DNA from 4 places in the Oryzibacillus soli genome. Region 1 is predicted to be linked to each of the others. Evidence: riboswitches for the same ligand, from Rfam matches in the RefSeq annotation. Region 1 holds a riboswitch; each other region holds the start of a gene.

Region 1 (7,520 bases):
TCTGCGTCGGCGCGATGGCCAGGCGGTACGCATGGTACAACCCGTGGCGGACCACCTGCTCCTTGAGACGGGCCCAGTCTTCCGGAGACGGCACCTGGATGCCTTGGAACAGCTCCTGCACCTTGGCCGAGGCCGGCCGGTAATCCGTGGCCAGATACCGGTCGAAGTAGGTGCCGTTCGCATAGTCGGACCGTTCGAAGCCCTCGAATACGACGCCCCGGTCCCGGGCGATCTCCATACTTTTCTCCAGCGAGTAGTAATTCATCATCATGAAGAACGTCTTGGCAAAATCCTTCGCCTCTTCGCTCTCATACGCGATCTTGTTCTTGGTCAGGTAGCCGTGGAGGTTCATGGCTCCCAGGCCGACGGAGTGCAGCTCCCGGTTGGCCTTCACCACGCCCGGCGCATTCTGAACCCGGGTCATATCGCTGACCGCCGTCAGCGCCAGCATGCCTTCATGCACGGACTCCCGCACCTTGCCGCTCTCCATGACGTGGACGATGTTCAGCGATGCCAGATTGCAGCTGATGTCCCGCCGGATATGGTCGGGCTCGCCGTAGTTGCCGATCTCCGACGTCTCCTGCAGCTGGAAGATCTCCGTGCACAGGTTCGACATCTTCACGCTGCCCAGCCGCTTCAGGGCGTGGCCCCGGTTGGCATTGGTCCGGTTCATCATGTACGGATAGCCGGATTCCAGCTGAATGGCGGCGATCTTCACCAGCATCTCCCGGGCGCCCATCACCGCCTTCTTGCGGACGCGGGGATCCGCCAAGAGGGTCTCGTACATCTCGTCGATATCCATGTCGTCCAGATGCTGGCCATAGGCCTTCCACACACTGTACGGGGCAAAAACATGCAGCGGCTCGTTCTTCTCCGCCAGCTTGTAGAACTGCTCCGGCACGATCAGGCCGATGGACAGAGTCTTCAACCGCGACTTCTCGTCCGCGTTGATCTTCTTGCTGTCCAGGAACTCCAGCACATCCCAGCCGAAGATGTTGTAATAGGCCGCTCCGGAGCCCTTGCGCTGTCCCATCTGGTCCGCGTAGGAGAAGGCATCCTCCATCAGCTTCAGCACGGGCATGATGCCCTTGGCCGCCCCCTCGACGCCCTTGATGGGCTCGCCCCTGCCGCGTAGCTTGGACAGGTTGACGGCCACGCCGCCGCCGATCTTGGACAGCTGCATGCAGGTGGACAGCACGTAATTGATGGAATTCAAGGAATCGTCCATCTCGAGCAGGAAGCATGATACCATCTCGCCCCGGCGCTTCTTCCCCGCATTCAGGAAGGTGGGCGTGGCCGGCTGCAGCCGCTGCTCCATGATGGAGGCAGCCAGGGTCCGCGCCAGCTGCGCATCTCCACGGCCCAGATAGAGGGCGGTAATGGCGGCGCGGTCAGGGTAATGCTCCAGATAGAGCTTCCCGTCGTCGCTCTTCATGGCGTAATCCGTATAGAACTTGGACGCCGCCATATAGGAGGCGAACCGGAAGCCGTAGCCATGGGCAAGGTCATAGACGCTGGCTACCTCCTCGGCACTGTACAGGGCGTACACGTCCTCATAGTAGTGATGATCGATCATATACCGGACCTTCGCATCCGTATCGGGGAAGGACATCGTCCGGCCCGCCGTCTCCTCCATGAAGGCGTCGACCGCCTCTAGGTCCTTATCCAAACGGAAGAAGCCATCGGCATCCTTCATCATCAGCATGTTGTTCAGTTCAATATGACGCAACCGCACGCACCTCCGTCAGAAATCTCTCCACATCCCGCTCCGTACCCGACAGCTCGAACTTGCACAGCACCGGTACGCCGAAGAGCTCGGACACCCGGTCCGCACTGCCGGCAAAGTGCTCGCCCCAGTTACGGTTGCCGCTGGCCGCCACACCCCGGAGGTAGTTCCGGTTCTTCTGCAGGAAGTGGAGCACCTTCCCTGGAGCCTGTCCCATCCCCGTCGTATAGGTCACCAGCACGAACGGGGCGTCGACCTCCAGGGCTTCATCGATGCGGACGGCAGGCAGATTCAGCTTCTTTACGAATTTACCGACATGGCCGGTTCGGGAATCATAGGCGATGAGCAAGGCTCTTCAATCCTTTCAACAGGTCATTGGGGGCCAAAAAAGCGCCTCCCGGCTCCCATGGGGAGTCCTAGAGACGCACGAAGAGCAGGGTCCGTCCATTCCCAGCCCATACAGGCCGGAACGGGTAAGCCGCTATCGAACACGCCCCTATCTCCCGTAGGGAAGGTGTCATCCATGGAAACAGGCAGGTCTCCTGGCTCTGGCGTCATCACCCGCCGCTCCTTCCCGGCCGGAACGACCAGTGGATACGTGTGGCGGATTCTTCCATTACAGTGGCGGGACCGCACCGGCTTTGCACCGGCTTCCCTATTAAGCCTGCGCCGGCTGGTTGTGTCCAATACCGGGGTAGGCACCTGTTCCAATCAATATGTAGTAGGTACCATTGAATACTACAACGATATCTAGCAACTGTCAATGCGAAATTGACAACTTTTCAACAATTTCATAGACTTCAGCGCTTTATTTCGACACATCATAGACGCCAGAACGCGTTCCAGCGTCTTCTTGCTTTTTGCGGAAGGGGAAGCGTATAATCGGCAAAAAATAGGAACCATATCGCGAAACACCATGCAGGAGAGAGTAATCGGACCTGCGGGACCGACAGGGAAGGTTTGCCGGAGACTGAGAGCAGACCTAAGGGACCGAACCGATGAAGTTCACTCCGAAGTGGGGCCTTGAACGGAGCTGATGCTCCCATTAGAGGCTGCCGGTTTCATACCGTTATCATGATTCGAGGAAAGTGCTGCGGACATCCGGAAATTCCGGCCGCACCTTTCGAACGAGGGTGGTACCACGGCTTCCTGTCCCTTCTTTTGGGGATGGGAGGCCTTTTTTGCTGTATCTGGGAAGATTAGGACCAAGGAGGAATGATGGAGGATGGAAAACCGTCAGTTGGAGGAATTGCGGGGCAAGCTTGACGCGCTGAACGGACAGCTCCTGGAGCTCATCTCGGAGCGCGGGCAGGTGGCCCAAGAAATCGGAGCGTTGAAGCAGAAGCAGGGCATTCCGAAGTTTGACCCTGTCCGGGAGCATGACATGCTGGAGCGGCTCGTGGCGATGAACAAGGGTCCGTTCGACGATGCGGCGGTTCGGCACCTGTTCAAGCAGATCTTCAAGGCTTCGCTGGACCTGCAGAAGATGAACCACAAGAAGGATCTGCTGGTCAGCCGGAAGAAGCAGGCCGAGGATACGGTCATCACCGTCCGGGACGCCGTCATCGGCGGAGGCTCGTCGATGCTGGTGGCCGGCCCCTGCTCGGTGGAGAATTGGGAGCAGATGCGGACCGTAGCGGCTGCCCTGGTCCGGTCCGGCGTCCGCGTCATGCGGGGAGGCGCCTTCAAGCCCCGCTCCTCCCCTTATGACTTCCAAGGCCTGGGGATGGAAGGGCTCAAGATGATGAAGGAGGTGGCGGACGAGTTCGGGCTCATCACCATCAGCGAGATCGTGAATCCCGCCGATATCGGCCCGGCCACGGAGTATATCGACATCATCCAGATCGGCGCAAGAAACATGCAGAACTTCGAGCTGTTGAAGGCCGCGGGCGAAGTGGATACGCCGGTGCTGCTGAAGCGGGGCCTGGCCGCCACCATGGAGGAATTCCTGCTGGCGGCGGAGTACATCGTCTCCCGCGGCAATTCGCAGGTCATGCTGATCGAGCGGGGCATCCGCACCTATGAGAAGTGGACTCGCAACACGCTGGACATCTCGGCGGTGCCGATCCTGAAGCAGGAGAGCCACCTGCCGGTCCTGGTGGACGTGAGCCATTCCACCGGGCGCAAGGACATCCTCGTCCCCTGCGCCAAGGCCGCTCTGGCGGCAGGCGCCGACGGCATCATGGTGGAGGTGCACCCGAACCCGCCGACGGCCCTCTCCGATGCCGAGCAGCAGCTCGACATCCCGCAGTTCGAGAAGTTCTTCGCCGATGTGCGGGCCTCCGGCTTGTTCAAGGCGTAGCGCGGAATGTGAATGCCCCGCCCCCTGTTGGTGAAGGGGACGGGGCATGTATCGTTTACGGCGTATACACGATGTTGTCGATGTACAGGGGATCCGGTGTAATCCGAGCCGCCGTTGGCCACTTTCAGAAATGTACAAAAGAAACCTCTCCTTTGGAAATGGTTGGGTGGTACCTCCATTTTACCGAGGAAAGGTATCTTTTGTTTTACTTTTTACGAGACGAGGCTGCTCCGCGCAGGAAAGTGTTGTTTCAACCTGTCGGGAGGAATCTTACTTAATCTCTACCTTCACACCGTGTTTCGCCAGAACCTCTGTCATCGCCTTCTTGGCATCCGCTTCGTCTGGACCGTGCACCTCCAGAAAGTGAGCGTCTTCATAAAGCAAAGTCATGCTGAGACCAAGCATACTTTTCATGTCGATAAACCTGTTCCCGACCCTCATGACAACACTGGATTGGAAACGGCTGGCGGTCTGGTTGATTTCGACAATGGCGTTCGTGGATACTCCTCTCATAGAAGCCCCTCCTTGGTTCATTCCGTTCGGATTATGGTTCCTTCCGTTATATAGTGGAAGTTACGATCATTATAGATCATCGTTTGCACCAGGAGTATGGGGCCGGTTTTAGATTTATTTGCGATTCTTTTCGGTAATGCCTCAGCTTCATACGCCTGTCGTGAAAAAGATGCCGTTTCGTTTTATACTGTTCTACAGCGGCCGATGACGGCTGACGATCAAATCTTGCCGGGCATCGGCACGTAAGGGGAGCTTCGCTTGAACATGCTGTACCACTGCCGAACACCGTACCATGAGGAACTCACCGTGTACGACACCGATGAACATGAAGGTGAAAGAGGCCGCTTCCGCGTGCTCCAATTTTCGGATGAAGCCGTACAGGGGGTGATGGATCTTACCCGTCCGGATCGGATCCTGTTTGAATATCCGAGGGCCATGATCCATCTGATCGAGCACAACCATGGTCCGCTCCGGGAGATCTTCATCGTAGGACACGGCATCGGCTCCCTGGCCCGTCATTACGAGGGCCAGCCCGGCTCCGTCACGGTAGCGGAGCTGGATCCGGAGGTGGACCGGGTGTCTCGGCAGTATTTCGGCTACAGCGGGAACAACGTGGTCATCGGTGACGGCCGCCGGATTCTGGAGCGGACCCGGCAGGAGCGCTTCGATTGCATCCTTCTCGATGCGTTCACCAGCTCGGGCACTCCGCGGCAGCTGCTGTCGCTGGAATTTTTCGGACTCGTCCGGTCGAAGCTGGACCCGCAGGGCTCGGTCATTCTGAACCTGATGGGCCGCAGTGAACATGACCCGGTGGTAAACGCAGTGTCCTCCACTCTCCAGGAGGAGTTCGCCTTCTGCAGTGCCTTCGCCTTGCCTGGCAAAGGCGCCGCCGGCAAACAGAGCATTCTGCTGGCCGCTGCCAACCGTCCCCTAGTCTATCAGTCTCGTCACATGGCAGGCTTCATGGAAATTGCCCCCGGTGCAGGTTACATCATTACGGATCCGTGAGCGAGCTGCAGCTGGCGTCATTGTCATTTCTCAAGTAGCTGCTCGGCTCGAATACCTCGTCTTCTACAATGCGGACATATGTGTCCGTTCCCGTTTTCAACGTCTCTATCACCTGGTTCCTTTCTAGAAGATCGAGAATCCGCTGGAGATCCTTCCGGCCTTCCCGATCTTTGCTGTTGATCCGAAACAGATCTGGTGTGACGGGAATCCAGTCGTCTTCATAATGCCGCTCCGCATACTGACGAACCAATATGCCTACTGCGTAGGGAACATATTTGGGCACGCGGCCGTTTTCCAGAATCACAGTAGGTATCAACAGGCTTTCCTTGATGTCGGTGCTTAACTCTGCATAGAGCTTCCGTGCTTTCTCGCTGTTCGTCATCGTATCCCCCCCTCAATTAAGTTGCTTCCACTAATGCTCGCCTTATCCCTGCACGGTTCCAACAAAAAGAAGGGGGCCCTGAATGCCCCCTCCCCTTCCTCACCAAATGCTATTCATTCCCCATCGTGCTGATGTCGATCACGAACCGGTAACGGACATCGGAGGCCAGCACACGCTCCCACGCTTCATCAATCTGCTTGGCATCTATGACTTCAATCTCAGGAGCAATGCGGTGCTCCGCGCAAAAATCAAGCATCTCCTGCGTTTCGCGAATACCGCCGATCATCGATCCGGCGAATGACCGGCGATGGCCGATCAGGGAGAACACATTAACCGACAACGGCTCCGCCGGTGCACCTACGTTGACCATGGTACCATCCAGCGCCAGCAGCGAGAGATAGGCACTGATATCGATCTTCGCACTGACCGTATTGACGATGAGATCGAACGAGCCGGCCAATTTCGCAAAGGTCTCCGGATCGCTTGTGGCATAGTAGCGGTCTGCGCCAAGCCGCAAACCGTCCTCCCGCTTCTTCAGGGATTGGGATAACACGGTAACCTCCGCCCCCATGGCATGGGCCAGCTTCACCGCCATGTGTCCCAATCCGCCCAGACCGATAACGGCAATCTTCTTGCCGGGTCCGGCCCCCCAATGGCGCAGCGGCGAGTACGTGGTGATACCGGCACACAATAGCGGAGCTGCCGCGTCCAGCTCCAGACCGTCAGGAATCCGAACCACAAAGTCCTCGGTTACGACGATGTGAGTGGAATAGCCGCCCTGGGTGTACTGCCCATATCTGTCGATGGCTCCATAGGTGCCCGTCATCCCGTTAAGGCAGTACTGCTCTTCTCCATTATGGCAGTTGCAGCATTCCCCGCAGGAGTCAACCATACAGCCTACTCCGACCCGGTCACCCACTGCGAACTTGGTCACCTCCGAACCGACCTGCGTGACAATTCCGGCAATCTCATGCCCCGGAACCAGAGGATATTGGACGGGTCCCCACTCCCCGCGGGCGGTATGGATGTCAGAGTGGCAGATTCCCGCATACTTAATCTCAATGAAGACATCATGCGGTTGAAGATCCCTGCGTTCGATCGTCGTGAGTTTGAACGGACCTTCCGGATTAAATATAGCACGCGCTTGAGCTGGAATCATATTGAACCTCCCGAATCTCATGGATTTATGGATGACTATAAATCAACATCTTATGATTAACCGACATCTGTCTAACATTATAGATCGAATTCCGATGCTTTCAATGGATAAAAAAAGCGGATTTGTTGATTATTCAACAAATCCCTTTCACTTGTTCATTAACTTCGTTCGGCACCCCGTCGCCTCTTCCCTTATTCGCCGAACCGAACCTCCCGGTCCAGGTGGATCTCCAGCCGCCGATCCTCCATGGGATTGGCGAAGGGGATCAGCCGGAACCGGATCCCCTCCAAGGATTCCGGAAGCGGCGGCGTCACCCGGTATTGCAGGGAAGCCTGGCCTCCGCCTCCCCGATGGCCGTTCCGGAAGATCCGGTACTCCCGGTTACCCTCCACCTCCAGCATCAGGCTGATGCGCAGAAGACCGGCCGGCG
Region 2 (7,520 bases), on a different contig from region 1:
CGTGTCCATCAGCCCGTCCAGGTGCAGCCCCCCCGTCAGCGCCACCCAGAGCCCGGCCAGCAGGGCGGCCGACACCTCCACGGGCAGCACGGCGGACAGCACCGTTCCCGCTCCGGCCAGGAGAAGGCCGATGACGAGGCCCACCGCCGGATAGAATACGACGCTCCGGCTGAGCACCCGCTCCTCGAACGGCACCTGCACGGGGAACGGGATCCGGCTGAGCAGCTGGAACGCCGCCGCTGCCGGGTGCCACCAGGTTATAGAGCCTTTAGGATCATGAGTGCGCATAAGCATCCTCCCGCTATCAGATAGCTGACCCGGTACAAGAGCCGGACCGTCAGCACCAGGTCATCCTTGCCGAGGGGCCGCAGGGGCCACCCCATCCGGGCCCGCTCGCTGATCAGGCCCCCGTATGTGTTCCTCCCGCCCAGCTCGACCCCCAGAGCGCCGGCCACGGCGGATTCGGGGAAGCCGCTGTTCGGGCTGGGATGCAGCCGGGCAAACTGCCGGACCGCGCGCCGGGCCCGGACCGCCGACAGCCCGCTGCCGGAGCAGGCGGCGACCAGCACGAGCATCCAGGCGGTCAACCGGGCCGGCAGCAGGTTCAGTACGTCGTCCCACCGGGCCGAGGCCCAGCCGAAGTGCAGGTACCGCTCGCTGCGGTAGCCGACCATGGAGTCGAGGGTGTTGGACGCCCGGTAGGCCATGGCCAGCGGCGCCGCTCCCAGGAGAGCGAAGAACAAGGGGGACACCACAGCATCCACCGTGTTCTCCGCCACCGTCTCCACCGCCGCCCGGGTAATCTCCGGCTCGTTCAGGCCGGCCGTATCCCGGCCCACGATGTAGCCCACATATTTGCGGGCATCAGGCAGGTTACCCTCCGCCAGCGGACGGTACACCAGCAGGGCCGCATCCTTCAGCCCCTTCACCGCCACGGTGGTGGAGATGAGCCAAGCGTTGGCGACCATTCCCAGCCACGGATGCACCGCGTGAAGGGCCCAGACGATACCGCCGGTTACTGCGGCTGAGAGAATGACCGTAGCCGCCGTCAACACCGTCCCCCGGCGCTTCAGCTTGGCCCTGTCCCACTCCGGAGTTTCTCCGTCGCGCAGACGGCGCTCCAGCCACTTGATCCAGCGTCCGATCAGGATCACCGGGTGGGTGGGCCAAGGCGGATCCCCTACCAGCCAGTCTATGACGAGGGCCGCCAGCAGCATGCCCAGGATTTCTTCAGGTGTATACCAGAGCAGCACCCTCGCCTCCTCCCCGATGAATAAGTACGTTCACGCTTCTCCCGGCAGCCGGAAGGCCAGATGCTTCAGCTCCACCGGAATGCCCGCCGTGACCAGGAACACCTGGTCGCAGAGCGCGGCAAGACGCTGGTTCATCCGCCCCGCCGCATCGCGGAACAGCCGGCCAAGCGGGTATTCCGGCACCAGGCCGTCCCCCACCTCGTTGGTCACCAACAGCACGGGAACCGGCAGAGAGCGCAGCACCCCGGCCAGACGCTCCACCTCCGCTTCCGCCAGGGCACCGGCCTGAGCCATCTCCTCCCGGGTCCATTCCTCCACGCCGGCTTCCAGCAGCAGGTTCGTCAGCCACAGCGTCAGGCAATCCACCAGGATGACCGGCCCGGCCCACTTTCCGTCTATCGCGCCATTGCTGGCTGGCTTCTTGTCCTCACGGCCCGCCAAGGCCGGAGCCCGTCCGGCCTGAGTCTCTGTCCCGGACGCAGAAGCCTCCGTAGATGCCTCCGCCTGCGCCTGCGCCTCCACGCCCAAGTCCGCCAGCAGCTCCGCCAGCTTCAGGGGCTCCTCCACCGTCGTCCATGGGAAAACACCAGCCTCCCGTGTGCTCCTGTGCAGCTCCACCCGGTCCTGCATCTCGCCGTCCCAGATCCGGGAGGTTGCCACATAGATTCCCCGTCGGCCCAAGCAGGCCGCATACCGCTCCGCGAACCCGCTCTTGCCGCTGCGGGCTCCTCCGGTGACCAATACCAGCATAATGAACCGGCTCCTTCTCTTCGATCCTTGTCAGCCCATTCCCGTCTTCACGTCCTGCTCGCCGGGCCGGTCCCCGGCCTTCGGTTACTCCTGGTTGCTGACTCCCGCCGAAGCGAAGGTCGCCATCTCCGCCATCACGCGGATCGCCGCCTCCACCAGGTGGAAGCACAGAACGGCTCCCGTCCCCTCGCCCAACCGCATGTCCAGCGTCACCATGGGCCTAAGGCCCAAGGCATCCAGCATCAACCGGTGGCCCTGTTCATCCGACAGATGGGAGGCGATCATGTATGCCTGGGATAGCGGCGCCATACGGCTGGCCGTCAGGGCGGCGGCCGACGAGATGAAGCCGTCGATGACCACCGGCTTCCGCTTCTCCGCCGCACCCAGAATCAAGCCGGTCAAGCCGGCGATCTCCAGGCCGCCTACCTTGGCCAGCACGTCCAGCGGGTCGGAGGCGTCCGGCTTGTTCACCTCTAAGGCCTGCGCCAGCACCTTCTGCTTGTGCACGAGCCGCTCGTCCCCGATGCCCGTGCCCCGTCCCACTACGGCTTCCGGAGGAAGACCGGTGAACGCCGACAAGATCGCCGCACTGGGCGTGGTGTTGCCGATGCCCATCTCGCCGGTGGCGAACAGGCCCACGCCCTGATCCGCCAGCTCCAGAGCCAGCTCGTAGCCGACCTGAACGGCGGCCAGCGCCTCCTCCCGGGTCATGGCCGCTTCCCGGGCCAGATTCCGGGTGCCCCAGCGGACCTTGCGGGAGATCAGCTTCTCGTGGGACAGCTCTGCGTTCACCCCGATATCGACGCAGACCACCTCCGCTCCCGCATGCCGGGCCAGCACATTGACGGCAGCGCCGCCGCCCAGGAAGTTCATGACCATCTGGGGCGTCACCTCCTGCGGAAATGCGCTCACGCCTTCCTCGCATACCCCATGGTCGCCGGCCATTACCACCACGGCCTTGCGCCCCAGCTCCGGGGCCAGCTCACCGGTCATGCCGGCCAGCTGCACCGCCACCGCCTCCAGCTTGCCCAAGCTGCCGGGGGGCTTGGTCAGCTGATCCAGATGCGCCGCCGCACGGGCGCAAGCCTCTTCGTCCAGCGGCCGAATGCCGGCCGTCATTTGTTCCAATGATAAGGTTGCCTTCTTCATCGTCTTATCGTCTCCTTTTCCTCTTGCCGGGTATCCCCGGTCTGAATCGGTTCGCTTTCTTCCGGAGTCAGCAGCAGCTGTGGCGCTCCGACAGCCGGATGCGGCATCACCACGGGCCGGGTGCCGTACACCCGCTCCACCAGCTCCTCGCTCAATACCTCCCAGGGCATCCCGATGGCCTGGACTTCCCCATCCTTCAGCACCAGCAGCCGGTCGCAGTACAAGGCGGCCAGGTTCAGATCGTGCAGCACAGCCACCACTGTCAGCCCGCACTCCCGGTTCCACTTGCGCACGTAATCCATCATCTGGAGCTGGTAGCCGATATCCAGGTAGGTCGTGGGCTCGTCGAGGAGCAGCACCGTCGGCTCCTGCGCCATGGCCTTGCCCAGCGCCGCACGCTGGCGTTCGCCTCCGCTCAACTGGTCCACCGCCCGCTCCTCCAGCACCGCCAGCCCCAGCCGCTCCACGATCCCGGCCAGCAGCCCCTCGGCATCGCTCCGGTCCCGCCCGAGCCAATCCTGATGGGGATACCGTCCCATCTCGAGAATCTCCCGCACGGTGAAGCCGACCGGCGGCAGTGCCTCCTGCTCCAGCACCGCCATGAAGCGGGCCAGCTTCCGCCGGGCATAGTCGGACACCTCCCTGCCGTCCACCCGCACGCTCCCCGCATCCGGGCGCTCCGTGCCGGAGATCATCTTCAGCAGGGTGGATTTGCCGCTCCCATTGGGACCGATGATCCCGTAGATCTCGCCCTTGCGCACGGAGCAGCTCACCTGCTTGAGCACCGGCACGCCGTCATAGCTCTTCTGCACGTTCTCCATGACGATCATCGCATTAACCCCCTTGCCGGTATTTGCGCTTGCGCAGCAGATAAGCGAAGAATGGCGCGCCCAGGAGTGCTGTTACCACACCGAGCGGGATCTCCTTCGGAGACAGGACGAGCCGGGCCAGCGTATCGGACCACAGCACATAGATCCCTCCAGTTAGGGCGGACAGCGGCACGATAAGCCGGTAATCCGGTCCGACCGTCAGCCGCACCAGATGGGGAACCACTAATCCGACGAATCCGATGACCCCGCATACGGACACCGCCGCTGCAGTCAGCAGAGTGGACACGGTCAGCACGATCCACTTGGTCCGCTCCAGATCGACGCCGAGATGAGCGGCCTGCTTTTCCCCCAGCGTCAGGAGGTTCAAGGCCCTCACATGCCACCAGATGACCAAGAGTCCGAACACAAAATACGGCAGGAGCACCAGCGAATAGTCCCAGTTCCGCATGGACAGGCTTCCCATGAGCCAGTAGAGGATCTCGTTGACTACCTTGTTGGAGAGACTGACCATAAATGAGACGACGGCGCCCAGGAAGGCGCTGACGACCACCCCCGCCAGAATCAGCGTTTCCACCTTGGACTTCCCGCCATGGGAGGACAGCCGGAAGACCGCCACAAGCGTCAAGGTCCCCGTTGCAAAAGCTACCAGCGGCACGGTAAACTGCCCCACGGCATGCTGCAGCTCGAACAGGATGATGAAGGCGGCCCCGACGGACGCGCCTGAGGCTACGCCCAGCGTGTAAGGGTCGGCCAGCGGGTTCCGGAGCACCCCCTGGAAGCCCGAACCGGCCACTCCCAGCGAAGCGCCGACCAAGACGGCCAGAACCACCCGGGAGAAGCGAACCTTCATAATAATGTTCTCGCTGGCCTGCGGCCAATCCGGATGGACGACACTCCCCAGCAGGGGGAGCTTATGCAGGAGAATCCGCCACACCTCCAGGAGCGGCAGTCTAGCCGAACCCAACGACAAACTCGCAATAATGGAGAAAAGAAGGAGCGCCGCCGCTCCTCCTCCCCATATGATCAGTCGCCTGTTCATCTTATTTCACTTCATCCGGGTGGATCGCCTTCGCCACCTCGATCAGTCCCTTGGTGACACGCGGACCGACCCGGCTGACCAGATTGGAATCCACCGCATACTGCTTCTTGTTCTTCATGGCATCGATGGCATCCCAGCCCGGACGCTTGTTGATCTCCTCCAGGATGGAACCCATGCCCGCTTCACCCTTGGCATAGACGATGACCTCCGGATTGGCCTTGATGATGGCCTCCGGATCGATCTTGTACCAGCCCTTCTTGTCTGCGCCGATGTTGATGCCTCCCGCCAGGGTGACGATCTCGTCCATGAACTCGCCGGAGCCTACGGTCCAGCCCGGGCTGAATTCGATGTACACCCGTTTCTTCGGTGCGTTCTTCACGGCATCGGTCACTTTCTTCAGATCCGCGCGCATCTCGTCAGCGGCTTTCTTGGCTTCCGCTTGGGTGTTCAGGATCTGGCCGAACAGCTCCACCCGGTCGATCGCCTGCTGGAGCGTCTTCGGATCGCTTGCGAACACCTTGACGTTCAAGGCCCGAAGCGCCTCCACCGCCTTCTTATTCACACCGGCGCTGGCGAAGACCACATCGGACCCTGCCGCCACCACCGCTTCCATGTTGGAATTCAGATCGCCGATCTGCGCCTTGCTCTTGGCTTCCGCCGGATAGTCGCTCCACTTGTCCACGGCCACGATCTTGGCTCCCGCTCCCGCCGCGTATACGGACTCCGTCTCGCTCGGGGCCAGGGTGACGATCTTCTCAGGCGCTTTGTCGAAGGTGATCTCCACGCCGGTCGCATCCTTCAGCTTCAGCGGATACACCGTCTTCGAAGCCGCCTGGGTCGCCGCGGGGGGCGTTGCCTGGACAGCCGCCGTGGCCGCGGGCTGAACCGTTGCGGTTGCCGCTGCCGAAGGAGATGCCGAATTGGTGTCCTTGCCGCCGCAGCCCGCCAGGGCCAGGGACAGGGTTAGTGCTGCCGCTGCCGTGACAGCCGCCTTTTTCCGCCACATGTTGTTGCTCATCCGAATCTCTCCCTCGTACGTATGTATGAGATGAGCCTGAATGCCTCGAACAAGACCCAAACGAAAGAACCCTCCGGCCTCTTGCGAGGCGGGAGGGCACAGCAAATCAGAAAGGGGTGCGTTCCGGCGTTCGACGTTCGTCTCACGTCCGGTCGGACTCCGTGATCAGCCTGATCCTTTTCCTCGAAGGATTTCGTCAGCTACACTCGGATGGGCAGGTCTCCTGACTTACGGGTTCAGACGTGCCTCGCCTTCCCATTCCGGCTGCATGCGGAACAGTGGCCTTACGAGGTCGTCCCCGATTCACAGTGGCGGGACCGTGCCGGTTTCACACCGGCTTCCCTTTTAACCTTGCGCGTGAAGCGCGAAGGACCCATCGGCGGGAATCTGCTATTCGGTTCTCATTCAAGCGCGAATCTCTAAGAGCACATTATAGGCATATCCGATGGGAATTACAAGAACTATTTTAGATAACGTTCGTCATACGGTGGGAGGAAGAACATGAAAAGAGCCTTCCCCGTGCGGGGTCAGGCTCTCTGAAAAATTCCCATATATTCGTTCAGCTTCTTATCGAGAATCGTGCTGATTTCCACTACCTTGGGCGCGGTCAAGCACTGCTCCTTCAAAGCCAATTGCTCCATCTTCTTGCGAAGGCTGTAAATTTCTTCTTCCAGGGAGGCGGATGGCGAAGGTTTACTAGATAGTCGGTAAGCCCATTTGGTGCTATGGTTAGGATCGCGAACCAACATGCTACCACGATAAGACCGGCATACGTATTCAGCAAACGCCATTTATATCCCTCCTTTAAGAATTCCCTGGTTAGAATGTTTACAATCCCCTAACATAAGGATACCAGTTTTTATTTGAAAAAGAAAGCGGATTTTACTAGATTTCAAGAATTTGGGGGTCTTGCGCAGGACAATGGACCTGCTCCTTCAGCCCCGCTCCAGCCGCCTCAGGAACTTATCGATCCGATCCAGCGCTTCGATCAGCTGGGCGATCGAATTGGCATAGGTGCATCGCAGGAAGCCCTCCCCGCCCAAACCGAATACGTGCCCCGGAACGGCAGCCACCTTCGCCTCAAGCAGCAGCCGCTGGGCGAATTCCTCGGACGTGAGCCCGGTTCCGGCTATGCTCGGAAAGGCGTAGAACGCTCCCTGGGGTTCATGGCACTCCAGTCCCATGTCGCGGAAGCCCTTGACCACCAGCCTGCGCCTCTGGTTGTAGGAGTCCACCATCCGGTCCTTCTCCTCCATCCCGTTCCGAAGCGCCTCCAAGGCAGCCACCTGGCTCATGATGGGAGCACACATGACCGTATACTGATGGATCTTCAGCATGGCGGCGATCAGCTCCCGGTGTCCGCAGATATAACCCATCCTCCAGCCGGTCATGGCGAAGGCCTTGGAGAAGCCGCTGACTAGCAGCGTGCGGTCCTTCATCCCGGGCAGGCTGGCGAAGCTGGTATGCTTGATCCCGTAAGA
Region 3 (7,520 bases), on a different contig from region 1:
CTTCGCCGTACTGCTTCGTCCATACCACCGGCATCTCCGTCTCACCGAAGTACGTGACTGCCAGCACCTGGTTGGCCGGATCCACGTGCATATAATACTGCTCGGAGACCACATCGAAGTCATCCAGTCCGGCCATCAGCGGATTATTCTTGTCCTTGATGCACACCTTGTAGTGAACGCCGTCATTACCCGGATGGGCCACCCACTGCCCGCCCACCATATACTGGAACTCCGTCTCGTTGCGGAAGGAATCTCCCAGTCCGCCGTGGCACCCCGCGATGCCGACGCCGCTTCGGACGGCCTCCAGCAGAGGGTTCAGCTGCTCCTTCGTGATGCTGCCCATGGTCCAGACCGGCACGATGAGATCCAGAGCCTTCAGCTTATCGACGTCCAAGAAGGCATCCAGCGTGTCCGAAATTTCCACCTCGAACCCTTCCTCCCGCAGGAGGCCTGCCAGAATCTCCGATACCTCCTTCGGTTGATGGCCGTCCCATCCGCCCTGTACGATCAATGCCTGTTTCATTTTCCACACGCTCCTTCTACCGGTCTTCTACCCGGATCCATTGTCGCTGTTCGATCGATACGTCCACGGCCTCCAGCACCTGCTGGCACTTGACCCCGTCCCGGAAATCCGGAACCGGCTGCCGCTTCTCCCCCAGAGCCGTCATCAGCTCCAGCACCTCGTGAATGAAGGTATGCTCATAGCCGATGGTATGACCCGCCGGCCACCAGGCGTCCATGTAGGCATGGGCCGCGTCCGTCGCCAGCACCCTCCGGAAGCCCTGCACGTCGGGCGCATCGTCCGTGAAGTACACCATCAGCTCATTCATCCGTTCAAAATCAAACTTTACGCTGCCCTGGCTTCCGTTTATCTCGAAGGAATTGGTACACCGGTGCCCAGGGGCGAACCGGGTGGCCTCGAAGCTGCCCAGTGCTCCGTTCTTGAACCGGGCCAGGAACAGCGTGGCGTCATCCACCGTCACGGGAGCCTTCGGCGCATCCTTGCTGCCCTTGGCGCTCAAGCCGGTCATGGAATCGGCCGCGGGGCGTTCCCGTACGAAGGTCTCGCTCATGCCGATGACCTCTTCCATATCGCCGACAAGGTAGTGAGCCAAGTCGATGAGATGGGCGCCTAGATCCCCGTGGGAGCCGGAGCCGGCAATCTCCTTCTGCAGCCGCCAGACCAAGGGGAAGTCCGGATCCACGATCCAGTCCTGCAGGAACCAGGCCCGGAAATGATGGATCCTGCCCAGCCGGCCTTCCTCCACCAGCTTCTTTGCCAGCCGGACAGCCGGTGCGAACCGGTAATTGAAGCCCACCATATGGGTGACTCCGGCCTGCTCCACCGCCTCCAGCATCTCGCGGGAATCGGCCAGCGTCAGCGCCAACGGCTTCTCGCAGAAAATATGCTTGCCGGCCTTCGCGGCCGCAAGGACAATGTCCTTGTGGGCGTTGCTCGGGGCGTTGATATCGACCAGATCGATATCATCACGCTCCAGCAGCTTCCGGTAGTCGGTCTCATAGCTCTCCCAGCCGAACTGGACGGCCGCCTTGGACACCCCCGCTTCATCCCGGCCGCATAAGGCCTTCATGACCGGCCTGGGCGCCGCCGGGAAGAACATCGGCAGATCCTTATAAGCGTGGCTGTGCGCTTTTCCCATGAACTTATATCCGATCATTCCTACGTTCACGCTCTTCATTCGGCACCTTCCTTCTCGATATCGTTCCTTGCCGGCCGGAACCGCCGAAGCGGCCCGATCCCGCTTCCTTACGTCCCGCTGGACTGGCGAACCACCAACCGGGTCGCCAGAACCTCGCGCTCATGCCCTCCCGCCTCATCGTTCGGCGGTCCCTTCTCCGCCAGCTCCAGCACTCGTTCGGCCGCCCGTCTCCCCATCTCATAGAAGGGGACATGAACAGTGGTCAGAGGCGGATCCGTCAGGCTGGCGCCATCCGAATCGTCATACCCGGCCACCCGGATATCCCGGCCGGGCACCACGCCGAAGCTGCGGATACCCTGCATGAAGCCGATGGCCATCCGGTCATTGGCGGCGAAGACGGCGTCCAGCTGCCCGAGCCGGTCCCGCAGCCGCTCCGCTGCGGACAGGCCGCTGCGCCGGCTGTAATTGCCCTCGGCCATAAGCGCCGGATCTGGGGTTCGCCCCGCCTCCCGGAGCGCCCGCCGGTATCCCTCCAGCCGGTCCCGGCTGTTGGAATAGTGGGCGCCGCCGTTGATGAACCCGATCCGCTCCGCGCCCAGCGAGAGCAGATGCCGGACCGCCTGGTAGCTGCCTTCCTCGTGATCCGCGTCCACCTCGTAGAACCGCTCCTCCGGGTAGTGCTGGTTCACGATGCAGAAGGGCAGCCCTTCCCGGTCCAGCTTGCGAAGCGCCTCCCGCTCGTGCGGCAGGTCGCTGGCGCCTAGGATGACGAGGGCGTCCACCTTCTGGGTCCGGTAATGGGAGATGTAATCCATCTCCTCCTCGGGGGAACGGAAGAGAAGCAGCAGGCCGTAGCCCATCCGCTGCACCGCTTCCCCAATGCCGCTCAGAATTTCGGAGAAATAATAGGTGGAGAACAGATGCACCTTCGGCACCGAGGGCAGCACTACCCCCAGGTTGCCGCTCTTGCCCCGGGCGAAGCTCCGGGCTATCGCACTCGGCTGGTAGCCCAGCTCCGCCGCAGCCTCCAGCACCTTCCTCCGGGTCTCCTCCTTCATGGGTCCCACCCCGTTCAACACACGGGACACCGTCGCCTCCGACACGCCGGCCCGCTCCGCTACTTCTCTGCGGGAAACCATTCGCGCCCTCCTTCCCTGCACCTTGATGCCTGATCATTTTGATGAATGTACACGCGTACATTATCCGATTTATTCCATCTGCTGTCAACCGGGATTTCTCCCTCCTGGCCGCCCTCTCAAGCCAAAAAAGCCGGTTTCCGACGCTTACATCGGAATTCCGGCTTTCTTGCTCGTGCTATGTGCTCTGTTCGGTCCAATCCGTTCCGGTCCTATCCGGCTGAGCGGGGTCAGCCAGCGGCTTAACCCGCCGCCCGACGCCCCTCCGAAAGCGGAACACCTGGGGCTTCCTTCTTCTCCGCCCCCGGTCCGAGACCGTACTTCCGGTTCAGCATATAGGCATAGGTGGAGGCCAGAATCTGCTGGAACAAGGTGCCGACCATGACGGGGAACACCACCGCCGGGGCAAAATAGGTCGCGGCCAGCACCGTGCCCGCGCTGATGTTGCGCATGCCGCTGTTGAATGTCATGGCCACGGTGACGCCGAGCTCCGCCTTCATCCTCCGGGAGGCCAGCCAGCCCCAGAAGTAACCGGTAGCCGCCACCCCCAGCACCGTCAGGGCGATCCCGACGGACTTCCAGGAGAAGGTGGTGAAGTACGGCGCCACCACAGATGCATTGATGGAGACGACGGAGATGAGCCCCAGCTTGCTGAAGGGGGCCAGCTTGGGGCCCCAGGTGCTTTTGACCTGTCCGCGGGTCCAATGGTTCAGCGCCATACCGGCCAGCGAAGGCAGCACTACCATCCACAGAAGCCCCTTCATCATGCCCCAAGTATCGATGTTCACGTTTGCACCCACCAGCAAATGCAGCGTATACGGGACTACGAAGGGGGAGAGGAACGTATCCAGCAGGATGATCGACAGGGTCAGCGCGATGTTGCCTTGATATAAGGAGACCCACATGAAGCTGACGATCCCGGTGGGGATGATGAACGCCAGCGCCAGGCCGGTAATCGTATAGGCGTCCCCGTGGAAGAACAGCGAGCCTGCACCGAAGGACAATAGAGGCATCCACACGTGCAGAATGAAGAGACACACCAACAGCGGCGCCGGGTGCAGCAGCACTTTCTTCAGATCCTTGAAGCCGGAGCCGAGGCTCCCCGAGAAGGTCATGAAGGCGAAGATCCACGGAACCAGGAAGGCCGCCGGCTTCAGCCATACGGAAAGGAAGACGCCAAGCAGCAGGCTGCATGGCGTGACGAACGGCATCCACTTCTCAATAAAGCGGTTAAAGGCATAAGCAGCTTTCATCTTTTGTTATCCCTCGATTCCACCCAACAGCGTATCGTTTCGGGTCTAGTTCGTATAGGACTACTATACCTCAAGGCGGGCTCGAGAAGCGTGATTATTTTTTGGACATTTGAATCCGGCCGTAGGCCCGGGCGTAACGGATGACTTTCCGGAAGACGCTTTTATCCTTCAGCGCTTTGAAAATATACGGGTCCGGGCAGGTGTTGACCTCCAGAATCCAAGGCTTGAACGAATGGTCAACGGCAATGTCCAGGCCGATCTCCTTGATTCCGGGATAACGGGCCTCCAGCTTCCGGGCGACCCGGACTCCCAGCTGCTTCAGCCCGCCGCGGAACCGGTCCCGTCTGGCGCGATCGAGATAAGACCCCATCAGCACGGAAACGGGCTTCAGCGTCCCTCCGTTATGGAAGTTGGTGACGATCTTGCGCGGATGGGCCACCCGGCCGATCATCCCCGTCGCTTCCCATGAGCCGTTCGGCGTTTTCTGAACCATGACCCGGATGTCGAACCGGCGGCCGCCATGCTTCAGAAGATGGATGCCCTTCTGGACGAGGTAGGTTCGTCCCTTGGTCGCCTTCACCAGATCCTGATACAGCCCGTTCAGGTCCGAGAAGGTCCGGATTACGGTGCCGGATTGATATTTGTAGATCCCCTCCGTCAACTCCACCCGCATGACCCCATTGCCGAACGTTCCCCGGTCCGGCTTGACGTACACCATTCCATAATGGGACAGCATGGCTCCCAGCGTATCTTGGGTCAATCTCTCCGTGTGAGGAATATGACCTTTGATTTTCGAGTCCGCACCGAGGGTCTGCGTTTTCTTCCACTTGCTGTGGACAAACCGCTGCATGTACCTCTCCCTTTCTTGTTCCGGCTTGATGGGCAGGAATCCGCCGCCAGGAGCGTGCACCGCCGCGGAGGCCTTCTCCCTTGGCAATCCTGCGAGACATCTTATCCTATGCCGGCCGTACCGGATTGGCGAGGGCGAACAGGCAATCGGCAATAAGCCCCCTGGCATACTGCCAAGGGGCACTCAAGGAATGCATATGTGGGAATCACGTGCTGATGACGCCGGATGGACCGTTTAGGCCGCCATCGGGGCGGTCCGCTCTTGTAGGGTTGGGGCCACGGTCTCCGCCGGTGCCGGAGGCAGCCGGGTCTCCCTGCCGGAGTTGCGGCCGGCGCATCCGGCCATCCACGTTAGGATCAGGCCTGCGGCGCAGAATAGAATCAGCTTGCCTTTTGACATGTCGGTTCTCCGTCCTTTCCCCATCAATATATGTAACGCACCCACGCGCTCCGACCTAACGGAAGTGAACATTTCTTGGACAAAAAGATCCGTTGTTCCGCTTCGGCACTTTGGAAGTATTGCATATTTTTACGTTTGAATGTATGATTATCCATATTGGAATTATTCCATATTGGGATTAGGTGCTCTGTCCAATTAGAACCGGATCAGAGCTTAAAAGGGAAGTTCGGTGAAAAACCGACGCGGTCCCGCCACTGTAACAGAGGAGTCAGCGTGAATGACGCCACTGATCTTCGGATTGGGAAGGCTACGCTTGATGATGATTCTGGAGCCAGGAGACCTGCCTATTCTGACAGCACTGCCGTACCTACGGGAGATAGGGAGGTGTTAGATGGACCGTCATAATGCGCGATTATGAGGGCGTCTTTCCCTATGCTTTTTAGGGGAGAGACGCCTTTTTGATTTTCGGAAGTAAGCGGTTGGTTACGATTATGAACGATACGAGGAGAATCATACTATGGCCCTATGCAGTATTCTAGGTTACCCAAGAATTGGTTTCGACCGGGAGTGGAAAAAAGCGCTGGAAGCATTCTGGTCCGGGAAAATCGAGGAGACGGAGCTGCATCTCAAGCTCCAGGACATCCGTCTCGGTCATTTGCGTAAACTGCAGGACAAAGGAATCGACCTGATCCCGGTTAACGATTTCAGCTACTACGATCATGTACTGGATACGGCCGTCATGTTCGGCCTTATACCTGACCGGTTCCGGCATAAGGACGGTCCCGTCCCGCTATCCGTCTATTACGGAATGGCGCGCGGCACGAAGGATGCCACGGCCAGCGAAATGACCAAGTGGTTCAATACCAACTACCATTACATTGTTCCGGAGCTGCACGATGCCAATCCGGTACTGACAGAGAACCGCCCCCTGCAAGCCTACCGTGAAGCGAAGACGAAGCTAGGCCTTGAAGGCAAGCCTGTCGTTCTAGGCCCTCTTACCTTCCTGAAGCTCGCCAAAGGTTATACGGCCCATGAGACGGACTTGTGGCTGGATCGTCTGATTCCGCTCTACGTCCAAATGCTGCAGGAGCTTGCCGCTGAAGGCGTTCAGTGGGTACAAATGGACGAACCGATTGCCGTTGTCAGGTTGACAGCTGAGGATATACAGCGGCTGAAACGAATCTATGCGAACCTGGCTGAAGCCGTCCCGTCCCTTAACATCATGCTGCAGACATATTTTGAATCGGTTGAGAACTACAGGGATCTCATTACTCTTCCCGTAAAAGGCATCGGGCTCGATTTCGTACACGGTCTCGACGGGAACCTCTCTTCCCTTAGGGAGCATGGATTTCCTAGCGACAAAATTCTTGGCGCAGGCGTGATCAACGGAAGGGGGATCTGGCGTGCTAATCTTGATGATAAGCTGGCCCTGCTCGATGAATTGCAGCAAGCGGTTCCGGCAGAGCGCTTGATCCTGCAATCCTCCTGCAGCTTCCTTCATGTGCCGGTATCCACCGAGCGTGAGACGAAGATACCCTACGAGATCAAGGGGGCCCTTGCCTTCGCAGATGAAAAGCTTGACGAACTGGTCCTTCTGAGAAGGGCGGTTACAGAAGGCAAACCAGCGGTTGCCGAGGAATTGATGACAGCGGCCGAGGCGCTTGACCGATTGAAGCAGTCCCCTTCCCGCAATCGCATCGATGTCCAGGAAGCGGTAGCCTTGATGACGGCACAGGATCCTAAGCGAAGCAAGCCGTTCGAGGTGCGCCGTATTGCACAGCAGGCAAAATGGAAGCTGCCCTTGTTCCCTACAACGACCATCGGAAGCTTCCCCCAAACCTCTGATGTCCGCAAGGCGCGCCAGTTATGGCGTAAGGGCGAATGGACGAAGGACCAATATACGGCATTCATTCACGAACAGATCGATACTTGGATGAAGCTTCAGGAAGAGCTTGGTCTGGATGTTCTCGTACACGGCGAATTCGAACGGACCGACATGGTCGAATTTTTCGGGGAGAAGCTGGATGGCTTCGTGTTCACTCAAAACGGATGGGTGCAATCCTATGGCTCCCGCTGCGTAAAACCGCCGATCATATACGGCGACGTTGCTTCTAGAGGCGATATGACGGTTTCGGAGACCGTCTATGCCCAGTCGCAGACCGATCGTCCGGTCAAAGGAATGCTGACAGGCCCGATCACGATTCTGAATTGGTCGTTCGTC
Region 4 (7,520 bases), on a different contig from region 1:
CGTCGTCAACCGGGAATCGGTCGATTGCCAGCGCATTGTGGATCTCATCCAAGATCACCATATCCCAATCGCCGTTCATCACTTCCTCCCGGGTCATCGCCCAAGCCTCCCGAAGCGCGCTGCGGTGCTCCTCCGGTGTCTTAGTCCACGTGAAGCCGACTCCCAGCTGCCGGACGTCAATTCCGATCTGGGTCAGGATCAGCTGTTCCCCATAGCTGCGCTTCGGTGATTTGATATACTGAAGAATCAGCACCTTATAGCCCCGGCCCGCCGCACGAACGGCCAGCCCGACGGCTGCGGTGGTTTTCCCTTTGCCATCCCCTGTGTAGACCAGGGTATAGCCCTTCCTTTTGCTTCTCTTGTCCGGTGCCGTCTGTTCCGTCTCACTCATGTCCGCTTCCTCCTCTTCTTCTCCTGTACGCTGCACATCTCGCAACCAGCCGCTTGGCGGCTTCCGGATTCGAGGCGAAGTGCACGTGGGTATATCCCGCCGTTAAGGTATCGGTAGCATAGCCGTCTTGGCCGGCTCCGCGCAGTCCTTTGGTATCGTAAGCGTGAGGGTAGATCTCCGAATCGGGAGTCAAGGTGGAATAATGATACTCGTGTCCCCGGATCGTATCCCCCTCGGCCAGGAGCACGCCGTCCCGGAGCCCCGTTACCTCCCGATAGCCGAAGGACGAGAGCTTGGACTGCATCCGCACCTCTGCGGGAATGATGCCCGCCATCGGGAACGTCCGGCCGGACTGGTCCGTAATGGAGCGGCTCAGATACATATATCCCCCGCATTCGGCGAATATCGGCAGTCCCACCTCGGCCCGGGCCTTCAGATCCCGGCCCACATGTCCGGCCTGCGCCAGCTGCTCCGCAAATTCCTCGGGGAAGCCGCCTCCGATATAGACGCCATCCGCTTCCGGCGGTACCGGCTCCCCGGCTAAGGGGCTGAACGGTTGGATACGGGCTCCCAGCTCTTCCAACAGCTCCAGATTCTCAGGGTAATAAAAGTTGAACGCCGCATCCATGGCTACGGCGATGGTGAGCGAATCCTCCGTCTGAGGATTCACGTCCGCTTGATCCGTTCCGCCGGCAGGCGTGGAGAACACCCACTTCTCCGGCCAAGGCAGGGGCGGGACCCGGCGGGCCAGCTCCAGCAGCGCGTCCAGATCCACACCCTGCTCCACCGCATCCGCCGCCCGCTCGAAGAACGGCTCCAGCTCTCCCCGTTCGATGGCAGGTACCAGTCCCAGATGCCGCTCCGGCACCTGGAGCCCCTCTTCTCTGCCCAGCCAGCCAACCACCGGGATGCCGCATACTTGCTCGACGGCGGCTTGGACGAGGCGGAAGTGGGCTTCACTGCCGCATTGGTTGGCTATAACGCCGGCGATCCGGCCCGGACCCGCCAGCTCGCGGAAGCCCAGCACCATGGCGGCCGCTGTCCGGCCGATGCTGGAGGCGTTTACGACCAACAGCACCGGTGCGGCCAACAGCTCGGCGATCTCCGCCGTCGATCCGGTATTGGCCAACGGATCCTTCCCGTCGAACATGCCCATAACCCCTTCGATCACGGAAATGTCCGCTTCTCTGGATCCTCGCAGGAAGATCTCCCTCATCACGTCCAGAGTCGTCATCCAGGTGTCCAGATTCCGGGAGATTCTGCCGGTGACTGCAGTGTGATAGCTCGGATCGATGTAGTCCGGGCCGCATTTGAAGCCTTGCACCGCCAGCCCGCGGCGTTTCAAGGCCGCCATCAGACCGATGGTGACGGTCGTTTTGCCGGCACCGCTCCCGGTGCCCGCTATCACCAAGCGGGGGATTCCGCCCCCTATCTCGGATATCATGCCGTTCCGATCCCTCCTTCTGAAGCCCCAGCACGCACAAATAAGCATCTCCGCCGGGAGATGCCTACGCGTATCGAATCCACTTACACCACCCTATGACGCGTAGGATATGAGGTGAGCGAAGAACGGGCAGGTCTCCTGACTTGCGGCTCTTCACCTGATCTCCCGCCTTCCCGCTTCATGTTCCATGAAGCAGTGGCTAATTTGGAGCGGCTCCCCGCTTACAGTGGCGCGACCGTACCGGATTTTCACCGGTTTCCCTATTAAGTCGGGCTGTGAACACCCGACACCCGTTCCCGAAGCTTACGGTATAGAAAATAATTCTCAATATACCATATGTCTATGGATTCGTCTATTGAACCCGGCTGCTTCGTCCTCTGATAGTTTCCGCTCCATCACCAAAACGAAGACCCCGTGAATCATCACGGAGTCTCCATTTTTTCAGGAAGCTTGATCTTATACCCGATGCATCATCGGCAGCGAGAACAGATAGAGGTTGATCACGGCCAGGACCGCCATCAGAACGTAATACGGAAGCAGCTTCCGCCACGATGCCCGTTGGCCGATCCGATAGACCGTATAAGCCGAGCCCACGGTACCGAGCACAACGACAAGATATTGAAGCCATTGGACGGTTCCGGCGGATGCCAAACTCAGGTCTCCGGAGAGCTGGTAACCGAACAGGCTCACGGTATTGAACCAGATCGCCTTGCCCTCTGTGAAGGCATGGAACAGGTTGTGCGCCAGATGGCCAGCCAGGTCCAGCGGGATAATGGCGTAGCCGAACCGGACGAAGTTCTCCCGGACCTTCTCCGCGCTCTTCGAGCCGGCCGTTAAGCGGGCGGTGACCCACAGCATGGCGATCGGGAGCATCATGGAGAGAACGAAAGCCACGGTGAAATTCACGTTGTAGTTCGTGGTCTGGGTGACCTTGCTGATGCCGGTCAGGATGCGGTCCCAGATCTCCAGCATGGTGATATTCTGTACGAAGACGATCCCCATGATGACCGCAGCCAGAAACGCATGCTCGGCCTTCGGCTTCTTGATGCCCCACAGCTCAGCCGTCGGCTTGCGGGGGGAGATCCGGATCGAATTGTTCGGACAGGTCTTCACGCAGTTGCCGCACAGATTGCAGTCCGCGCTGCTTTCCATGGTTCGGGGGAACTCGAACATCGGACATCCTTCCGCCTTCTCGTTGCCCTTGTAGCAGGACTGGGTCTTGCACGTTTTGCAGATGTCCGGAGTGCCCCGGAGCTCCAGCATGCCGGACCGGGAATAATTCCCGGCCAGGCCGCCCAGGAAGCACAGCGTTTTGCAGAAGGTCCGCCGTTCGTAGAATACCGACGTTCCCACCACCATCGTGGTCAAGAGAAGCAGCAGGTATCCGGAACCGCGAGGGGACTCGACGATTCCCCAGATGTGGTCGGACCAGGTGATCAGAATGAAGAACAGATCGATCAGCCAGATCCCGTATTTCTTCAGGAAGGCTGGCATGGGTCTCTCGGAGCCGACCAGCTTCCGGACGATGTCGCTGATCTTTCCGAAGGGACAGACGGCGCACCAGAATCGGCCCAGCACCAGGAAGATCACCGGGATAGCGGGCCACCAGAGCACCCAGGTTAAGGAGGTACCGAAGTTCCGGCTCGGGTTCATCGTGCCGGCCGCCAGTTCGTAGACAATGACGGAGAAGACGACCATAGCCGCCCACTGGAAAATACCCGGGTACCATCTGCTGCGCACGAAGGCCCGGATAGCAGGAACGTCCAACAGATTGTACCGCTTGCCGGCGGCGGAGACATCAGGGGATTGCGAAGTGCTGCGTACCGGTGTGCTCATGCTAGCCCCTCCTTCTTCCGGAACCGCTTGTTCCAGATTCCAATCAGGATGAATGCGGCGTTAACTGCGCCGAAGGCATATAGAACCGGCAGGTTGGGCGGGGTTTCCACCACGTTCTCATGGCTCCCGTGGCCGCCGGTGCTTGAGCTTTCGTGCGTCCCATTGGAGGTGGCGCTGCCGGTCGAACCATGGGAGGCATGCGCATCCGTTGACGATGTGGCGTGCTGCTCCGCAGGCGTAGACATCTTGCTGTGCTCCTCCGTTGTCATATTGTGGGCCGCGTGGGCATCGGCAGCGGGTGCCGGCGCCGGGCTCGGAACCGGACTCTTCACGGCCTCTTGCTTGGCTGCCGGTTGAACCTGTGTGGTTCCATGACCGGCATGCTCGTCCTTCTTGGCTTCGTCTGCCCATGCGGTGCCGGCGAAGAGGACCACACCGGCCAATCCCGCGGCGATGGCGATTTTTTTCATCATCCGATCTTCCTTTCTTCTCGATGCTACTGGCTCTATTCTAGGAAGAAAGTATGGAGAAACGATGTGGATCGATGGACATCCTCGATCGGAATCCCGTTAAACCGCGATTGTTCACAAAACCTTCACGCCCCAAATAGAAAGAGACTGTCCCATCGGACAGCCTCCTTCCTATGCCGGGCCGCTTGTAGGCAGAGAGATGACGAAGCGGGTGCCTGCTCCCGGTTCGCTGGCCACCTCAACCGTCCCTCCTTGGAGCTCCATCAGCTTCTTCACGATGGCCAAGCCTAATCCGCTGCCTCCGTGCTCGCGGGACCTGGACTTCTCCACTCGGTAGAACCTCTCGAAGATATAAGGAAGCTCCTCCTGCGGTATTCCCCTTCCCGTATCCTCCACGATCAGATGGACGGACTCGGGTTGTGCCGATAACCGCACCCGGATCGTCCCCTGCTCCGTATACCGGATGGCATTCTCCAGAATGTTCAGGACAACCTGCTCCATCCGAAGACCGTCCGCATAGACGAGTGGGATATCGGCCTTCTCGTAGTGAAGGGACAGGCCTTTTTCCCTTGCCTTCAGCTGTACCTTCTGAACGCTGTTCTCCGCCAGCTCCGACAGATCGAGCCATTCCATCAGGAGATGAATCTTCCCTTCCTCCATCTTGGAGAGCTCGAAGAGGTCATGGATGAGCCGGCTCAGCCTTAAGGACTCTTGATAGATAATGGTCAGGTATTGCACCTTCTCCTCCTCGGAGTCGTACAATCCGTCCGTCAGTACCTTGGCATAGCCCTCCAAGTAGGTAATGGGCGTACGCAGCTCGTGGGAGATATTCGCGAAGAATTCCTGCCGCGTATCCCGGTAATGCTGCAGATCCCGGGCCAGATCGTTGATGGCCGCACCCAAGTTGCCGATCTCGTCGCTGGACCGTACCTCCACCCGGGTTTCCAGCTCTCCCTTGGCGATACGGCGTGTCGCCTGCTCCATCTGGACCATGGGACGGGACAGAATTTGGGACACGACATACGTGAACCCCAGCGCCAGCGCAAAAGCTCCGCCCCCCGACAGCAGCAAGTAGCTGCGGACCCGTCTTAGGGATTCGTCCATGCTTTGCATGGAGGACAGGACATAGATCGCAATGCCTTCCTCCGGAACCGGCCTTGCGGAGACGAAGTAGCTCTCTCCGTCTTGGGCCGCGAATTCACGGAATAACGAATGGCCCGCCCGCAGTCCGGCTAGATCGGATGGCTGGAGGAACTCGGCATCCTGGATCTTAAGCCGGCCCAGGCTGATGGGATCTCCGGTGTTCAGATGGATCAGATAGATGCTCACGTTCGAGAAGTCCGCATAGGTCTGCATCATCTCCTCGGAGCTCGTGTCGTGAGACTTGGCCATGCTGGCGAAGTGAGTGGCCAGATCCTGAACATCCTCCTTCATCTTCGTATGATAGAAGGAGGAGAACACCCGGTCGATGACGAGCCCCAGGAAGGTCAAGATGATAATGAATAGGGCAATGATGACGGCCCCCAGCTTCAAGCCGATCCGGTTGATCCTCATGTGGCTTCACCTTGGGACTGGAACTTGTAGCCGACCCCCCACACCGTTTGGATCGGGTTGTAGGACAGACCGGCCCGTTGGATTTTTTCGCGGATATTCTTAATATGGGTATCGACGACCCGGGAATCTCCCAGATAATCATGCCCCCACAAGGCTTCAACCAGGATCTCGCGGGAGAAGGCCCGGTGCGGACTGCGGGCGAGCAGCAGGAATAGGTCGAACTCCTTCTGGGTCAGCTCCACCGGCTGTTGATCCACATGAACCTGGCGGCCCTCCGGATAGATGATCATTCCCGGCGCTTCCAAGCGTTCCTCCGTGACCATATGCTGCTGCTGGTAGGCCGACCGCCGGAGCAGGGCGTATACCCTGGCAATCAGCTCGTCGGGATCGAAGGGCTTGGTCAGATAATCATCGGCCCCCAAGCCGAGTCCTTGAACCTTATCCTTGACCTCCGTCCGGGCCGTGAGCATCAGGATGGGGGTCATATCCTTCTCCCGGATCTTCCTGCATACCTCCCACCCGTCCATATCCGGCATCATGACGTCCAACAAGATAAGATCATACGCGGCGTTCCGCAGCTGTTCCAGAGCCTCTTGGCCGTTGGTGGCTTCCTTAACCTCCATCCCCTTTCGGGTCAGATAGATCCGGAGCAGATTCCGCATATTCCACTCGTCGTCGACAACCAACACTTTAATTCTGTTCATGGTACCACCCGATCCTGCAAGATTTCCCTTATTATATCCCCCAAATATGTGGAAACGATGAAGGCAGCATTCTTTACCAACTCCACACTTTCTACACAACTGCGAATTATTATAACGTTAAAGTTGTTATCAAAGGACGGAGGAATAGGATGCGCAAGCACTTGATTCGAACGGCAGCCGCTGCAGGACTGTTCGCGTTCCTTCTAGCAGGCTGCTCCGGCACAGGCTCGGAGCACTCCATGGAAGGTATGAATCACTCGGAGAAGCACACGGATTCAGCCCCGATGCCAACCACGGGTTCCGATACCTCAGGGTTAACGAAGACCGTTGCCATGTCGGCTATTCGACAGACAGAGTTCACCTTGACTGCACAGGCGAGCAATCTGGAGATTGAATCCGGGAAGATTATACCGGTCTGGACCTTCAATAATTCGGTTCCGGGACCTGAGATTCGGGTACGTCAAGGGGATCAAGTGAAGATAACCTTGAAGAACACGCTGCCGGAGCCGGTCTCTATCCATTGGCATGGGCTCCCCGTACCCATCAGCATGGACGGAATTCCAGGCGTGACTCAGAATGCGGTTCAGCCCGGTCAATCGTTCACGTATCAGTTTAAGGCCTCTGTGCCCGGGACGTACTGGTACCATTCCCATCAAGACAGTGTCAATCAGATTGACCGCGGCTTGTACGGCTCCTTCATTGTTGAATCCGCCGCGGATCCCATCGACCGGGATTATGTGGTGATGCTGGACGAATGGATATCCGGTACCCCTTCCCCTGCCGCTTCTGCAGGGGTCCATGAATCCCATTCCGGTCATGGCATGTCCTCCGGTTCTGCGGCTCACGACATGAGCATGTACGATCTGCTGACCATAAATGGCCGCAGCGGCACATCGGTTCAGAGTCTTGCGGTGAAGCAGGGGGACCATGTCCGGCTGCGCATCATCAACGCCGGTTACAAGTCCCATGCCCTCCACCTCCACGGGCACGAGTGGAAGATAACGGCAACGGACGGCCAGTCTGTGAACCAACCCGGGCTGCTGAAGGATTCGTTCTTGAGCATTGCTCCGGGAGAGCGTTACGATGTGGAATTCGAAGCCAACCGCCCCGGCGACTGGTTC

The links. A riboswitch is a leader RNA that binds a small molecule or an ion and turns the genes downstream of it on or off. The one in region 1 is predicted to bind cobalamin.
Region 2: linked by a shared signal. The riboswitch ahead of ACSEXW_RS12930 (ABC transporter substrate-binding protein) and the one ahead of nrdI (class Ib ribonucleoside-diphosphate reductase assembly flavoprotein NrdI) in region 1 are both predicted to bind cobalamin.
Region 3: linked by a shared signal. The riboswitch ahead of metE (5-methyltetrahydropteroyltriglutamate--homocysteine S-methyltransferase) and the one ahead of nrdI (class Ib ribonucleoside-diphosphate reductase assembly flavoprotein NrdI) in region 1 are both predicted to bind cobalamin.
Region 4: linked by a shared signal. The riboswitch ahead of ACSEXW_RS26565 (cobyrinic acid a,c-diamide synthase CobB) and the one ahead of nrdI (class Ib ribonucleoside-diphosphate reductase assembly flavoprotein NrdI) in region 1 are both predicted to bind cobalamin.

Annotation. Positions count from the first base shown of each region.
Region 1 covers NZ_JBPPGJ010000006.1:150,711-158,230, reverse strand. The annotation lists gene nrdE (class 1b ribonucleoside-diphosphate reductase subunit alpha) at 1-1,729, opposite strand, end outside; gene nrdI (class Ib ribonucleoside-diphosphate reductase assembly flavoprotein NrdI) at 1,716-2,075, opposite strand; cobalamin riboswitch at 2,242-2,447, opposite strand; gene ACSEXW_RS10100 (bifunctional 3-deoxy-7-phosphoheptulonate synthase/chorismate mutase) at 2,952-4,028, shown strand; gene ACSEXW_RS10095 (HPr family phosphocarrier protein) at 4,299-4,541, opposite strand; gene ACSEXW_RS10090 (spermidine synthase) at 4,806-5,549, shown strand; gene ACSEXW_RS10085 (hypothetical protein) at 5,536-5,931, opposite strand; gene ACSEXW_RS10080 (NAD(P)-dependent alcohol dehydrogenase) at 6,041-7,090, opposite strand; gene ACSEXW_RS10075 (hypothetical protein) at 7,282-7,520, opposite strand, start outside.
Region 2 covers NZ_JBPPGJ010000008.1:201,269-208,788, reverse strand. The annotation lists gene cobS (adenosylcobinamide-GDP ribazoletransferase) at 1-288, opposite strand, end outside; gene cbiB (adenosylcobinamide-phosphate synthase CbiB) at 258-1,250, opposite strand; gene ACSEXW_RS12950 (bifunctional adenosylcobinamide kinase/adenosylcobinamide-phosphate guanylyltransferase) at 1,284-2,003, opposite strand; gene cobT (nicotinate-nucleotide--dimethylbenzimidazole phosphoribosyltransferase) at 2,088-3,152, opposite strand; gene ACSEXW_RS12940 (ABC transporter ATP-binding protein) at 3,149-3,982, opposite strand; gene ACSEXW_RS12935 (FecCD family ABC transporter permease) at 3,987-5,021, opposite strand; gene ACSEXW_RS12930 (ABC transporter substrate-binding protein) at 5,023-6,039, opposite strand; cobalamin riboswitch at 6,236-6,431, opposite strand; gene ACSEXW_RS12925 (aspartyl-phosphate phosphatase Spo0E family protein) at 6,567-6,830, opposite strand; gene ACSEXW_RS12920 (aminotransferase class I/II-fold pyridoxal phosphate-dependent enzyme) at 6,975-7,520, opposite strand, start outside.
Region 3 covers NZ_JBPPGJ010000037.1:767-8,286, reverse strand. The annotation lists gene ACSEXW_RS27505 (ThuA domain-containing protein) at 1-523, opposite strand, end outside; gene ACSEXW_RS27500 (Gfo/Idh/MocA family protein) at 540-1,700, opposite strand; gene ACSEXW_RS27495 (LacI family DNA-binding transcriptional regulator) at 1,769-2,800, opposite strand; gene ACSEXW_RS27490 (bile acid:sodium symporter family protein) at 3,040-4,050, opposite strand; gene ACSEXW_RS27485 (YheC/YheD family protein) at 4,145-4,900, opposite strand; gene ACSEXW_RS27480 (hypothetical protein) at 5,135-5,299, opposite strand; cobalamin riboswitch at 5,463-5,661, shown strand; gene metE (5-methyltetrahydropteroyltriglutamate--homocysteine S-methyltransferase) at 5,817-7,520, shown strand, end outside.
Region 4 covers NZ_JBPPGJ010000029.1:44,301-51,820, forward strand. The annotation lists gene ACSEXW_RS26560 (cob(I)yrinic acid a,c-diamide adenosyltransferase) at 1-391, opposite strand, end outside; gene ACSEXW_RS26565 (cobyrinic acid a,c-diamide synthase CobB) at 384-1,835, opposite strand; cobalamin riboswitch at 1,947-2,144, opposite strand; gene ACSEXW_RS26570 (4Fe-4S binding protein) at 2,292-3,671, opposite strand; gene ACSEXW_RS26575 (hypothetical protein) at 3,668-4,144, opposite strand; gene ACSEXW_RS26580 (sensor histidine kinase) at 4,313-5,695, opposite strand; gene ACSEXW_RS26585 (response regulator transcription factor) at 5,692-6,399, opposite strand; gene ACSEXW_RS26590 (multicopper oxidase family protein) at 6,549-7,520, shown strand, end outside.